DNA from 2 places in the Halobacillus sp. ACCC02827 genome. Region 2 is predicted to be linked to the other one. Evidence: predicted binding sites of a transcription regulator. Region 2 holds the regulator's gene; the other holds the start of a gene.
The links. Region 2 encodes CtsR, which represses protease genes until heat stress. Its sites were predicted from a motif close to ATGGTCAATAAAGGTCAAACA; they were not measured.
Positions count from the first base shown of each region.

Region 1 (7,673 bases), 1.1 Mb from region 2:
GTTCGCCTGTTTGACGGCATTCCCCTTCTCTTCCTCGCGGATAGCGAAGCCGTCAAGGATGATCAAGGCAGCAAGGTTTTGATTACTCATGCTTACCTGCCTCCACTAATTTCAAGAAAGAATCCGCTTCTAAGCTGGCACCGCCGACAAGTGCGCCGTCGATATCAGACTGGGATAGAAGTTCCTCTACGTTAGCAGGCTTCACGCTTCCACCGTACTGGATACGTACAGCTTCTGCAGCTTCTGTGTTAACAAATTCGCTGACAACTTTACGAATGTATGTGCATACTTCATTTGCCTGCTCGGAAGTAGCTGTACGACCGGTACCGATCGCCCAGATAGGCTCGTAAGCAATGATGGATTCTGCACACTGTTCATTTGTAAGACCGTCCAACGCTTTCTTCACTTGCGTTTCAACAACGTCCATTGTCTGGTCCGCTTCACGCTGTTCAAGGGATTCCCCTACACAGATGATTGGAGTCAAACCGTGCTTGAATGCCGCATGGACTTTCTTGTTTACTTCTTCGTCTGTTTCTTTGAAGATCTCGCGACGCTCGGAGTGACCAAGTACGACATGGGACACGCCAAGTTCTTTCAGCATAACCGGACTAACTTCCCCAGTGAATGCTCCGTTTTCTTCAAAGTGCATATTCTGTGCACCGATTTTCAGGCTTGTACCTTCCGTCTCTTCTACCAGTTTCTGTAGAAAAGGGAACGGAGCACAAACGATGGATTCCACTTGCTCGGAAGAAGGAACCTCATTTTTTGTCGTCTGAACAAAATCAGCCGCTTCACGGTGATTCTTATTCATTTTCCAGTTACCTGCAATGACTTGTTTACGCATAATGATTCACCTCTCCTTTATTATTTATCGTTCAATAGAGCGACGCCTGGAAGTTCTTTACCTTCCATGAATTCAAGAGAAGCACCGCCGCCTGTGGATACGTGATCCATGGCGTCTGCAAATCCGAATTTCTCGACAGCCGCCGCAGAGTCGCCTCCACCAATGACTGTATATCCTTCCGTTTCAGAAAGAGCGTTGGCTACAGCTTTCGTACCGTTAGCGAAAGATTCAATTTCAAATACGCCCATTGGTCCGTTCCAAATTACAAGTTTGGAATCCTTGATGACTTTAGCGTATTTCTCTCTCGTTTTCGGTCCGATATCAAGCGCTTCCCAATCAGCAGGAATGCTGTCGATCGCAACTTCTTTTTTATTGGCAGAATCAGAGAAGTCGTCGGCTACGACAACATCTTCAGGCATATAGAAGTTCACGCCTTTTTCTTCTGCTTTCTTCATGTATTCCTTCGCCAGATCGATTTTATCTTCTTCCAACAGGGATTTACCAATTTCGTGGCCAAGAGACTTCACGAATGTATAAGCAAGTCCTCCACCGATAATCAGATTATCGACTTTGTCTAGCAGATTATCGATCACACCAATTTTGTCTTTAACTTTCGCGCCGCCGACAATTGCCGTGAACGGACGCTCCGGATCTGATAGAGCTTTACCGAGTACATTGATCTCTTTCTCCATCAAGAAGCCAGCTACAGCAGGAACATGCTCGGCAATACCAGCTGTAGAAGCATGTGCACGGTGAGCTGCACCGAAGGCATCATTCACATAGAGGTCAGCCAAATCTGCGAATGCTTTCGCCAAATCTGCGTCATTCTTCTCTTCACCAGGGTGAAAACGGACGTTTTCGATTAGGACGATGTCGCCGTTTGCCATGTCAGACACAGCTTTGTTCACTTCGTCTCCTACTACTTCGTCTGTCTTCGTAACCGTCTGCCCCAGCAGATCGCTTAGACGCTTCGCAACAGGATCAAGACGCAGGTCTTCTACTACTTCTCCCTTAGGACGTCCAAGGTGACTTGCAAGAACGACTTTCGCTCCGTTGCCAGTCAGGTGTTTGATGGTAGGAAGGGCAGCTTTAATTCTAGTGTCATCTGTCACTTCTCCATCAGCCATAGGTACGTTGAAGTCCACACGGCAGAAAACCGTCTTCCCTTGTACTTCTACGTCGCGGATTGTTTGCTTGTTCATAGAATGACAACCTCCTTAGAGTTGTGTTTGATGTCCCCTTATGTACGTTTCCACATCTTCCTGATATGGAAACGCCGTCTGAACGGGAACCAATAAAACATGGATAAAGGAGGAGGACATGAGACCCCCTCCTTTCCATTTTTTTATAGTATTTTCAAATCAGGCTTTCGGCTTACAGGCCTTGATTTTTAAGGTAAACAGCTAGGTCTACACAACGGTTGGAGTATCCAGTTTCGTTATCATACCAAGATACAACTTTAACCATGTTGTTTTCAAGGATAAGAGTAGATAGACCGTCTACTACAGAAGAGTGAGTGTTGCCATTGTAGTCAGTAGATACAAGTGGCTCGTCGCTGTATCCAAGGATACCTTTAAGTTTGCCTTCTGCTTCTGCTTTAAGCGCTTCGTTAACTTCTTCAGCAGTAACGTCTTTGTCAAGCTCCGCAACCAAGTCTACGATAGATACGTTCGCAGTCGGTACACGCATAGCCATACCGCTAAGTTTACCATCAAGGTGTGGAAGAACTTTAGCAACTGCTTGAGCAGCACCTGTTGTTGTAGGAATGATGTTTTCCGCTGCTGCACGCGCACGACGGTAATCCTTGTGTGGAAGGTCAAGGATCTGCTGGTCATTTGTGTAAGAGTGAACAGTTGTCATCATACCGCGTTTAAGACCGAATTTCTCGTCAAGTACCTTAGCATATGGAGCAAGGCAGTTAGTCGTACAAGAAGCGTTAGAGATTACATGGTGAGAATCTTTGTCGTATTTGTCTTCGTTAACTCCCATTACGACTGTAAGGTCTTCCCCTTTAGCTGGAGCAGAGATGATAACTTTCTTCGCGCCTGCATCCAAGTGTTTCTTAGCATCTTCACGTTGAGTGAAACGGCCGGTAGATTCAATTACGATATCTACACCGTGATCTCCCCAACCAAGTTGCGCAGGATCTTTTTCAGAAAGTACTTTAATTTCTTTACCACCAACGATAAGGTTGTCACCGTTTGTAGATACTTCCTGATCCAACTTACCATGTACAGTATCGTACTGTAGAAGGTGTGCAAGCATGTTAGCGTCTGTAAGGTCGTTTACTGCAACTACCTCAACGTCGTTGTTTTTCAACGCAGCGCGGAATACGTTACGTCCAATACGTCCAAAACCGTTAATACCAATTCTTACTGTCATGCAAAATTCCTCCTTGATGATTAAAAAATCATTTATTTAAAGGGATAAACCCCTTATTAACTCTTGTGCAGCCCCTTCATCCGTGATGAGGACATTACTTTGTCCGGGCTGGAAATAAGATGCGATCGCCTGGGCTTTGGAACGGCCGCCTGCGACAGCGATGACGTGCTCTGCATCCTTCAGATCTTCTAATTGAAGGCCGACGGTGCGGACTTTATGAACAACTTCCCCACTTCTATTGAAGTAATATCCGAAAGCTTCCCCGACAGCATGGTTCTCTTTGATGAGCTCCAGCTGTTCCCGGGATGTTTTCCGTCGTTCAGCCATCGTCAGGGCGTCTCCTACTCCGTGGATGACGATATCCGCATGGCGGATGATTTCAAGCACTTCTTTAATGGAAGGCTCTTTTTTTATCGTCATATAGGATTCTTCACTAAGTGGATCGGGTACATAAAGAAGACGATAGTCTCCTTTTGCTTTTTTGGCCATTTCAGCACAGATCGTATTGGCCTGATTCTCCACTCTCTCCCCAAGACCGCCGCGGGCAGGCACATACAGGCACTGGTCGGCTCCACGGTATGGACGCATCATTTGTGCGACAGCGGCCATCGTGGATCCACCTGTAATGGCGATTGCTTGATTGGGGACAATATGCCTTTTCAAATACTCGGTACACGCTTTTCCCATCTCTTGTTTAACCCAAGGGAGCTCATCGCTGTCTCCAGGAACAACAACAGCATAATCTAGGTTTAATTTATCCTTAAGCTGCTGTTCTAAAACCTTTATTCCCGTGACCTCTTTAATAAACTCGGCTAGCTGTTCAAGAATGTTCTGCCCTTCATATGTCAAATGCATACCTCTGGACGTAATCTCGACGGCGCCTTGTTTATTAAGAAAATCAACCTCACTTCGAACGGTACGCTCAGCGAGTGCTATGTTCTCCGCCAACGCCCTCCGCCCGACTGGCTGCATGATCTGAATGTAGTACAACAACTGATAACGCCGCTGCATAACGTCCAGAACGTCGGGGAATAATTTCTTCTGTAAGTCGATGAACGCTCTCATGGAAAAAGCTCCTTCTTTGAAATAATACCAACCGGGATAATTTATGTCCCAGCCAGTCATATTCTGTCCCGCTTGGAGCAAAAAAATATCTTATTACAGGTTTAATATTAACAGTCGCTCCGGCTAATCGCAAGCAGAATACGACACGTTTTTTATTGTAAACGCTTTTCCAACTGGAAATAGTCTATGCTTCTATAATCCAATGTCTCGCCTGAGATATCGACCACCGGTATTTCAAGTATATATTTCTCCAATAGATCTGGATTATCCTCAATATTTACTTCCAATACATGTGCATCGAACAGTTCGATCAGCTGTTTTACCTCTTCACACAATTTACAACCCGGCCTGCTGTACAAGACTACCTCCTTCATATGAACACCCCTTTCCTTACAAAAAAGGCACGCTTATGAAGCGTGCCCGGTCTTATCGTAAAAACCATTGTCGATTTTCATTTTCCTCTTTTTCAGAAAGTCCGTTAACTCTTCGCCTACATAATTCTCGGGTGTACGTTTCAGCGACTCATAATTGAAGGACAGCTTCCGCTGACGCTGCATGTCGAACACGTGGATCCGTCTGTCTTCAGATATTTCCTCAGTCGACAACATTTTGTAACGGATTAGGTTTGTCATATATACCCCTTTTCTATTCCAAAGCGAAAAGTATCTCATCTATTATATAAATTCTAACATACTCCGACCCTTTAAGGAACTACATTACGATAGCAAAACCAAATAAATGTTCGTATCATTTCTGTGCGTATTTTGTATAACTTTAATCTAAAGAACATCTTTGTAACTGCAGATCATCCTTCAAATATCATTATCTTTATATAATAACAGATACACACAAAATAAAAACCCCGATCTTCTCAATGAATGATCGGGGTTTTTATCACATTATGTATTTTCAGCGCGCCTGAGAGGATTCGAACCCCCGACTGACGTAGAACCGGAATCTACCGCTCTATCCAACTGAGCTACAGGCGCATTAGCGACATGCAAAATCTATTATAAGGTTATTCTTAAAAAAACGCAACCTTTTCCACTACATTCCTGAAATCTTATTTATCAAGGAGGGAAATAAAGAGGAAAGGCAGAAAAATTATTCAATTACGACGTGCGACGTTTAGTAAGGAAATTTAAGGGTATGATGGTAGAAGGAAAATCGAGAAAAAGGTCGATCGTTTTTGTTTGACCTTCATTGACCTTAATTGTATGATTAATGTATTCCATCATATTGACTTGATGATAAGGAGGAATTTGAAATGAATCTAGTCCCAACAGTTATTGAACAGACAAACCGTGGAGAGCGTGCTTACGACATTTACTCCCGCTTACTTAAAGACCGTATCATCATGCTCGGCAGCCCGATCGATGATAATATCGCGAACTCTGTCGTTTCCCAGCTGCTATTCCTTGCCGCTGATGATCCGGAGAAAGATATCTCTCTATACATTAACTCTCCGGGTGGATCTATTACCGCAGGTATGGCCATCTATGATACGATGCAGTTCATCAAGCCTGATGTATCCACCATCTGTACAGGTATGGCAGCGTCTATGGGTGCGTTCCTCCTTAATGCAGGAGAACCCGGCAAACGTTACGCACTTCCTAACAGTGAAGTAATGATCCACCAGCCGCTTGGAGGTACGCAAGGACAAGCGACGGACATCGAGATTCACGCGAAACGAATTATTAAAATGCGTGAAAAATTAAACCAAATCCTTTCCGAGCGTACAGGTCAGCCGATTGAAGTAATCGAGCGCGACACAGACCGCGACAACTTTATGTCCGCACATGAAGCGGTAGAGTATGGTTTGATTGATAAGGTTATGACAAAAGTTACAGACAAATAACTCCAAAAAATCCTCTCCGGCGGTCAGCCGAAGAGGATTTTTTATTTTTTGAAATCGATACCTGCTTTGCGCTCATTCTTTCACAAGAATGTCGTCAATTCTTCACGAATGCTGTCAGACGCTCTATCGCTTCCTGTTCATCTGTACCGTCAGCAATCAATTTGATTTCTTCGTCTGTTCCGACAGCAAGACTCATTAATCCCATAATGCTTTTCGCATTTACACGCTTCTCCGCCTTTTCTATAAACACATCAGCAGAAAACTTGTTGGCTTCCTGGACAAACTGCGCGGCCGGTCTTGCCTGAAGCCCTGTGTCCAATTCAATTTTCACTTGTTTCTCAATCATCACTCACGCTCCTCTCTATAAATACCGCTCCGTTGTAAGCGGATTCAGTCCGGTGTAAAAAAGAACGCTTTCCAAAATTATGAAAGCGTTGGATTACCTAATATTATAGCACGGATTTGTTAAGCTTACATCAGTTTCTTGAGTTTTCTGCAACTTCTCCTCTGCGTACCTTTTCAGCAAACTCGTCTATTTTCCGTAAACGATGATTGATTCCTGATTTACTGATGGCACCACCTGAGACATACTCGCCCAGTTCTTTCAAGGAAACTTCCTGATATTGAAGCCGAAGCATAGCTATCTCCTGGAGTTTATCCGGAAGAGCTTCTAAACCAACCGTACGTTTTATGAACTTGATGTTCTCTACCTGACGGAACGCTGCACCGATCGTTTTATTCAAATTCGCCGTTTCGCAGTTGACGAGACGGTTCACCGAGTTTCGCATATCGCGTACAATACGTACGTCTTCGAATTTGAATAAAGCCTGGTGTGCTCCGATGTTACTAATCAATTCTGTAATTTTATCTGCTTCTTTCAAATACGTGATATAGCCCTTTTTTCTGCTCAGAGTGCGTGCATGAAGACCGAAACTGTTCATCAACGTACACAACGCTTCGTTGTGTTCCTCATCGGATGAGTAAATCTCTAAGTGATAGGAAGATGTCTCTGGATTGTTAACAGATCCCCCTGCAAGAAATGCGCCTCTCAAGTATGCACGTTTACAGCAGGTTTCTTGCAAATACTTCTCGGGAATTTCAGGATTTATCGACAGCGGCCCCTTTAATATTTCCAAGTCCTCCAGAACGATTTTCGCATTCTCCGTCAGCCTGACAATATAGACATTATTCTTTTTCAAACGCATTTTTTTCCTAACAAGCAGTTCTACCGGGTAGGGATAGAGCTTCTTGATGAGCGTATAGATTCTCCTCGCAATAGCCGCATTTTCCGTTTGGACATCGAGGATATATTCTCGATTTGAGAAGGAAAACGTCCCGTTCATTCTCACTAAAGCCGCCAATTCTGATTCCATGCAATGTGTATCCGACTCTACATTGGTCAATTCTTTCTTAATTTCTGATGCAAATGACATGATGTCCACCCCCTTTGTCGAGAAGTTACCGTTTAAAGCATGGATTGCAGTAAACGGGCAATTTTCTCTGTATCATGACGAAGCATTGGCT
Region 1 covers NZ_CP128168.1:2,638,494-2,646,166, forward strand. Annotated here, with positions in the region: gene gpmI (2,3-bisphosphoglycerate-independent phosphoglycerate mutase) at 1-90, opposite strand, end outside; gene tpiA (triose-phosphate isomerase) at 83-844, opposite strand; gene QRD89_RS14050 (phosphoglycerate kinase) at 865-2,046, opposite strand; gene gap (type I glyceraldehyde-3-phosphate dehydrogenase) at 2,219-3,226, opposite strand; gene QRD89_RS14060 (sugar-binding transcriptional regulator) at 3,263-4,291, opposite strand; gene QRD89_RS14065 (glutaredoxin family protein) at 4,444-4,665, opposite strand; gene QRD89_RS14070 (hypothetical protein) at 4,699-4,923, opposite strand; tRNA gene QRD89_RS14075 (tRNA-Arg) at 5,205-5,280, opposite strand; gene clpP (ATP-dependent Clp endopeptidase proteolytic subunit ClpP) at 5,559-6,149, shown strand; gene QRD89_RS14085 (HPr family phosphocarrier protein) at 6,244-6,495, opposite strand; gene whiA (DNA-binding protein WhiA) at 6,626-7,582, opposite strand; gene mgfK (gluconeogenesis morphogenetic factor MgfK) at 7,615-7,673, opposite strand, start outside.
Region 1: a site for CtsR is predicted at 5,482-5,502, ahead of clpP (ATP-dependent Clp endopeptidase proteolytic subunit ClpP). Genes of this name have one in related genera too.

Region 2 (7,673 bases):
ACAGCCGCATCTTTCTCTTTCCGGACTTCCTCAAGCTTCTGTTCCAGCTCTTTAAGATTTGGCGGCGCTGTATAGGAGCGCAGGCGCACCTTGGAAGCTGCCTCATCGATTAAATCAATCGCTTTATCCGGAAGGAAGCGGTCCGTGATATACCGGTCGGAGAAACGGACAGCTGATTCAATAGAATCATCCGTAATGGTCACACGGTGGTGAGCTTCATAACGGTCACGCAGACCTTTCAAAATTTGAATGGACTCATCAAGCGTCGGTTCATCCACCTTAATCGGTTGGAATCTACGCTCAAGTGCTGCATCTTTTTCAATATATTTACGGTACTCATCAAGGGTTGTCGCACCGATACACTGCAGTTCACCCCGGGCAAGAGAAGGCTTCAGAATATTGGATGCATCAATGGCTCCTTCTGCTCCTCCGGCACCGATCAATGTATGGAGTTCATCGATGAATAGAATGATGTTACCCGCCTGGCGGATTTCTTCCATCACTTTTTTCAAGCGATCTTCAAACTCCCCGCGGTATTTCGTTCCCGCGACGACTGTACCCATATCCAACGTCATGACTCGCTTATCACGCAGAATTTCAGGTACTTCGTTGTTCATAATCTGCTGAGCCAAGCCCTCTGCGATGGCCGTCTTACCAACACCAGGTTCACCTACAAGCACCGGGTTGTTCTTTGTACGGCGGCTCAAGACTTGAATGACCCTTTCAATCTCTTTGCTTCGGCCGATTACAGGATCAATATTTCCTTCTTTAGCTATGGCCGTCAAATCACGGGCCAGGGAGTCAAGGGTTGGTGTATTCGCATTCGTCGCCTGTCCTCCAGAAGCGCCTCCACGACGATTTTGACCGCCTGTAGACTCATTGTTCCCAAGCAGCTGCAATACTTGCTGACGGGCTTTATTAAGGCTTACACCAAGGTTGTTAAGAACGCGGGCCGCTACCCCTTCTCCTTCTCGGATTAAACCAAGGAGAATGTGCTCTGTCCCTACATATGAATGTCCCAGCTTACGAGCTTCATCCATAGACAATTCTATGACCTTCTTAGCTCTTGGAGTATAGTGGATCGTTTGGGATACCTTTTCCCCTTTACCGATCAGTTTCTCCACTTCCTGTTGGATTTTGGAGGATTCAAGGCCGAGAGCTGTCAGAGCTTTCGCAGCAATTCCCTCCCCTTCACTCACTAAACCAAGCAGGATGTGTTCCGTCCCGATATTATTATGACCTAAGCGTACTGCTTCCTCTTGTGCCAGTGCCAAAACTTTTTGTGCTCTTTCTGTAAATCGCCCAAACATCATGGACATTCCCTCCTAACATTATTCTTCGTTTTCTAATTGAAGTCTTTCCCTGATTAGAGACGCCCTTCTTACATCCCGTTCATCGGGAGATAAGCTGGCTTTGGCGTACTGTTGCAAAAAGCCCGGCTGCGTTAAAATCATCAATTCATTCAAGATCGTCCGTGGTATGTGGTCGATAAAGTCCAAATCGATACCTAACCGTAAATCGGATAAACATTTTGCTGCCTCTTTAGACTCTATGATTCGACTGTTGGTTAGAACACCATAGGATCGAAAAATGCGGTCCTCCAGTTGAATTCCTGACCGGCTCAGAAGCACTTCCCTCGCTCTTCGCTCTTGATCGATCAACTGCTTTACCACACTGTGGAGGTCTTCTACAATGTCACCTTCCGACTTACCAAGCGTGATCTGGTTCGATATTTGAAAAATATTCCCCAGTGCTTCGCTTCCTTCCCCATAGATGCCACGGACAACTAAGCCAAGCTGGTTGATCGCGGGAATCATACGATTGATCTGCTGAGTCATGGATAATGCCGGCAGGTGCATCATAACTGATGCCCGCATTCCGGTGCCGACATTCGTCGGACAAGCGGTCAAATACCCGCGTTTCTCATCAAATGCATAATCAATTTTCTCTTCCAGCCAATCGTCGAGTTGTGATGCCTGTTCCAACGCCTTATCCAGCTGGAAACCAGGGAAATAAAGTTGAAGGCGGATATGATCCTCTTCATTAACCATAATCGACACCTGCTCGTTCTGCGAAATCAACGCAGCCGAGGTGTCCGATTTTTCAGCGAGATGCGGGCTGATCAAGTGTTTTTCAACCAACACTCTTTTTTCAACCGGCTGAAGATCCGTCATCCGGACCATTTCAAAATCTTCATAATCTCTAAAGGACTCTTCTTGAAACTCTTTCTGAAAGAATTCCAATACTTCTTCTAAGGATTCTTCAGATCCAATAATCGGAAATGGATATTGGGAGAAGTTCCGGGCAAGACGTATGCGGCTGCTCATCACAATATCGCTGTCCGGCCCCTCCTGTTTCATCCAGGGACTGATAGCCTCATTTACAAAATTCTGTAACGACATCTACTCATCACCTGCCTCTCCACTATGAAGACGCCCTTCCAAAGATCTGATCCTATCTCTAACTTTCGCTGCCTCTTCAAATTCTTCCTGCTCAATTAATTGTCGAAGATTAGCTTTGTATTCTTCTATCTCTTTCTTTAAATGGAGATTGCCGCTTTCTCTTTTAGGAATCTTCCCATCATGCCTTGTATTTCCACTGTGCACCCGCCTTAAAATTGGATCCAGTCGTTCGCCGAAAGTGGTATAGCACTTTCCGCAACCAAACTTGCCAATCCTTGCAAACTCTTCATATGTCAAACCACAGTTGGAACATTTTAATGGAGATTTCTGCTGAGGTGCAGCTTTGTTCTGATCGCTGTATGGAGAAGGGCTATCCGAATGAAAGAGTCCGGATAGAAGATCATTCAGAGTAAAGTTTTCTTCTCCATAATTAACATATCCATATTCTTTCGCACATACTTCACACACATGTATCTCCGACTTTTGCCCATTTACTACCTGAGTCAAATGAACGGTTGCCTGTCTTTGATGACATTCCTGGCATTCCATCTGAATCTCCCCTTTCCGCAATCAGCATTTATATTTAAGGGTGAACAGCATCGCCGTCATGATTCTTGCTCTTATCTCATCGCGTAGAGGGAGAGAAAATTTGAGCACATCACGGTCAACGATGCTTTCCATGATCTTCGCTTCCCGTTCTGTAATGACCTCATAATCGATAAGTCGCTCCAGAACGTCCACCGCTTGGGTCTGGGAGATACGGGGTTGGATTAAATCCATCAATTCCTCGATCATATCAGCGTATTTCCGATAAGGAACCCGACTGATCCGGATGTACCCGCCGCCTCCGCGTTTACTTTCCACTATATACCCCTTTTCCACAGTGAACCTTGTCTTAATCACGTAATTAATCTGCGAAGGTACACACTGGAAACGCTCAGCAATTTCGCTTCTTTTAATTTCAATGGTTTGGGACTCATCGAGGGTTTTCTTTAAATATTCCTCTATGATGTCTGATATATTTCGCATTTTCCCTCCCCCTCTTTTGACTTTGACTATCTTTGACTTTAATTTCATTATACTCATATTTTACTGGTACGCAACTATATTGTTTATGATAAATACATCAACTATGTTTCCCCTTTTCGTTAGCAAATAAAACAAAAAGCCGTGCAGTTTTTTCCTGCACAGCCTTAAATATAATGTGTCATTTTCATAACTCCTTCCTGCTCACTGATTCGACCCATCACAAGTGTACGATCATAGGACTGAGACGGACTTACCTCAACCAACAATTTCTTTTGGCTCTCAGGTAGAGACAGGACCTCCACTTTTTGAATGGTCAATTGAAATTCCTCAAATACCGACAGAACCCGATGCACCCTTGCACTTCCACGAACGGTAATGCTATAGCTGTTTTTCCGCTTGCCTCTAACTTTATGTTTTTCCATTCTATTCAGAAAGGCCAAGCTTGTCAGCACGACTAAAGTGGTAAACGTAGCAACATCGTATAACCCAGCACCGACTACTAATCCAATTGCTGCTACCGTCCAGATCGACGCTGCTGTTGTAAGACCTTTAATCGTCAAGCCGTTTACCATAATGGTCCCGGCACCTAAAAAACCAATTCCACTGATAACGTAAGAAGGTATCCTCGCCGGGTCAAACCTCACCTGCTCGTGAAGGCTCATAAATTCCGTAAACCCATAGAGAGAAAGCAGCATCATTAAACAAGCACCAACCCCGACCAAAATATGTGTCCTAAAGCCCGCCGATTGATTCTTAATCTCCCTTTCAAAACCGATTAATCCTGATAACACTAAAGCAAAGCACAGGCGGAAAATAATTAAAACAATATCATCATGAAAGAAATAAGACCAGTGCACCGCAGTTCCCCCTTTCTATATTCATATGAAACCGGTTCTGAATATAGAAAAAAACCAGAAGTAATAACTTCTGGTTTCTAAAATGACGTGGCAGCGTCCTACTCTCACGGGGATCTACCCGACTACCATCGGCGCTGAAGAGCTTAACTGCTGTGTTCGGCATGGGAACAGGTGTGACCTCTTCGCCTTCACCACCACATCAATATTCTATTGAGGTAAACCCTCAAAACTGGATAAGGAAACATCTTTATCGAAAGAAACGTTTTTCACGCGATCTATGATCAGATAGATAAGTCATCGATCCATTAGTATCCGTCAGCTCCACGTGTCACCACGCTTCCACCTCGGACCTATCAACCTCATCGTCTCTGAGGGATCTTATTTGCTCGAAGGCAAAGGGAAATCTCATCTCAAGGGGGGCTTCATGCTTAGATGCTTTCAGCACTTATCCCGACCACACGTAGCTACCCAGCTATGCTCCTGGCGGAACAACTGGTACACCAGCGGTGTGTCCATCCCGGTCCTCTCGTACTAAGGACAGCTCCTTTCAAATTTCCAACGCCCACGACGGATAGGGACCGAACTGTCTCACGACGTTCTGAACCCAGCTCGCGTACCGCTTTAATGGGCGAACAGCCCAACCCTTGGGACCGACTACAGCCCCAGGATGCGATGAGCCGACATCGAGGTGCCAAACCTCCCCGTCGATGTGGACTCTTGGGGGAGATAAGCCTGTTATCCCCGGGGTAGCTTTTATCCGTTGAGCGACGGCCCTTCCATGCGGTACCGCCGGATCACTAAGCCCGACTTTCGTCCCTGCTCGACTTGTAGGTCTCGCAGTCAAGCTCCCTTGTGCCTTTACACTCTGCGAATGATTTCCAACCATTCTGAGGGAACCTTTGGGCGCCTCCGTTACTCTTTGGGAGGCGACCGCCCCAGTCAAACTGCCCACCTGACACTGTCTCCGGACCGGATCACGGTCCTGGGTTAGAATGTCCGTACAGCCAGGGTAGTATCCCACCAGCGCCTCCACCGAAGCTAGCGCTCCGGCTTCCAAGGCTCCTACCTATCCTGTACAAGCTGTACCAACATTCAATATCAGGCTACAGTAAAGCTCCACGGGGTCTTTCCGTCCTGTCGCGGGTAATGTGCATCTTCACACATAGTATAATTTCACCGGGTCTCTCGTTGAGACAGTGCCCAAGTCGTTGCACCTTTCGTGCGGGTCGGAACTTACCCGACAAGGAATTTCGCTACCTTAGGACCGTTATAGTTACGGCCGCCGTTTACTGGGGCTTCGGTTCAACGCTTCGCTTACGCTAACGCATCCCCTTAACCTTCCAGCACCGGGCAGGTGTCAGCCCCTATACTTCGCCTTACGGCTTCGCAGAGACCTGTGTTTTTGGTAAACAGTCGCTTGGGCCTTTTCACTGCGGCTCCTCGGCAGAGGAGCACCCCTTCTCCCGAAGTTACGGGGTCATTTTGCCGAGTTCCTTAACGAGAGTTCTCCCGCTCACCTTAGGATCCTCTCCTCGCCTACCTGTGTCGGTTTGCGGTACGGGCACCTCTTTCCTCACTAGAGGATTTTCTTGGCAGTGTGAACTCAGGAGCTTCGGTACTATAGTTCCCTCCCCATCACAGCTTGACGTTATGCCGGACGGATTTGCCTATCCGACCGTCTCACTGCTTGGACGTGCACATCCAATGGCACGCTCTCCTTATCCTCCTGCGTCCCCCCGTCGTTCAAACGGAAAGGAGGTGGTACAGGAATATCAACCTGTTGTCCATCGCCTACGCCTTTCGGCCTCGGCTTAGGTCCCGACTAACCCTGAGAGGACGAGCCTTCCTCAGGAAACCTTAGGCATTCGGTGAAAGAGATTCTCACTCTTTTTTCGCTACTCATACCGGCATTCTCACTTCTAAGCGCTCCACCAGTCCTTACGGTCTGACTTCACGGCCCTTAGAACGCTCTCCTACCATTGATCCTACGATCAATCCGCAGCTTCGGTGGTGTGTTTAGCCCCGGTACATTTTCGGCGCAGAGTCACTCGACCAGTGAGCTATTACGCACTCTTTAAATGATGGCTGCTTCTAAGCCAACATCCTGGTTGTCTAAGCAACTCCACATCCTTTTCCACTTAACACACACTTTGGGACCTTAGCTGGCGGTCTGGGCTGTTTCCCTCTCGACTATGAACCTTATCACCCACAGTCTGACTCCCAGAACAAAGTCTATGGCATTCGGAGTTTGACTGAATTCGGTAACCCGATAGGGGCCCCTCGTCCAATCAGTGCTCTACCTCCATGACTTTCTATTCTGAGGCTAGCCCTAAAGCTATTTCGGAGAGAACCAGCTATCTCCGTGTTCGATTGGCATTTCACCCCTACCCACACCTCATCCCCGCAATTTTCAACTTGCGTGGGTTCGGGCCTCCAGTCAGTGTTACCTGACCTTCACCCTGGACATGGGTAGATCACACGGTTTCGGGTCTACGACCGCATACTCACTCGCCCTATTCAGACTCGCTTTCGCTGCGGCTCCGCTTCTGCTGCTTAACCTTGCATACGGTCGTAACTCGCCGGTTCATTCTACAAAAGGCACGCCATCACCCATTAACGGGCTCTGACTACTTGTAGGCACACGGTTTCAGGATCTCTTTCACTCCCCTTCCGGGGTGCTTTTCACCTTTCCCTCACGGTACTGGTTCACTATCGGTCACTAGGGAGTATTTAGCCTTGGGAGATGGTCCTCCCGGATTCCGACGGAATTTCACGTGTTCCGCCGTACTCAGGATACACTCCGGAGGGAGAAAGGTTTCGACTACAGGGCTGTTACCTGCTCTGGCTGATCGTTCCAGATCGATTCATCTACCTTCCTCCTTGGTAACTCCAAAGGAGTGTCCTACAACCCCAAGAGGCAAGCCTCTTGGTTTGGGCTGATTCCGTTTCGCTCGCCGCTACTTGGGAAATCGCATTTGCTTTCTCTTCCTCCGGGTACTTAGATGTTTCAGTTCCCCGGGTCTGCCTTCTTATACCTATGTATTCAGCATAAGATCCTGCTCCATTACGAACAGTGGGTTTCCCCATTCGGAAATCTCCGGGTCAAAGCCTACTTACGGCTCGCCGGAGCATATCGGTGTTAGTCCCGTCCTTCATCGGCTCCTAGTACCAAGGCATCCACCGTGCGCCCTTATTCACTTAACTATCGTCGTGAAAAGACGTTTGTTTAAAACTTTCGATGTTTGATGTCTTGTCATCAATCGTTTCATCGTTAGATGATACGATGATTCCTTATCCAGTTTTCAAGGTTCACGTAGTTCAGAGAAATCTTTCGATCTCTCAAAACTGAACAACCAACCAAGTACGCTTCCGTTCTAAATCCTTA
Region 2 covers NZ_CP128168.1:100,093-107,765, reverse strand. Annotated here, with positions in the region: gene clpC (ATP-dependent protease ATP-binding subunit ClpC) at 1-1,313, opposite strand, end outside; gene mcsB (protein-arginine kinase McsB) at 1,332-2,402, opposite strand; gene mcsA (protein-arginine kinase activator protein McsA) at 2,403-2,951, opposite strand; gene QRD89_RS00590 (CtsR family transcriptional regulator) at 2,973-3,431, opposite strand; gene QRD89_RS00585 (MgtC/SapB family protein) at 3,596-4,288, opposite strand; rRNA gene rrf (5S ribosomal RNA) at 4,374-4,487, opposite strand; rRNA gene QRD89_RS00575 (23S ribosomal RNA) at 4,574-7,492, opposite strand.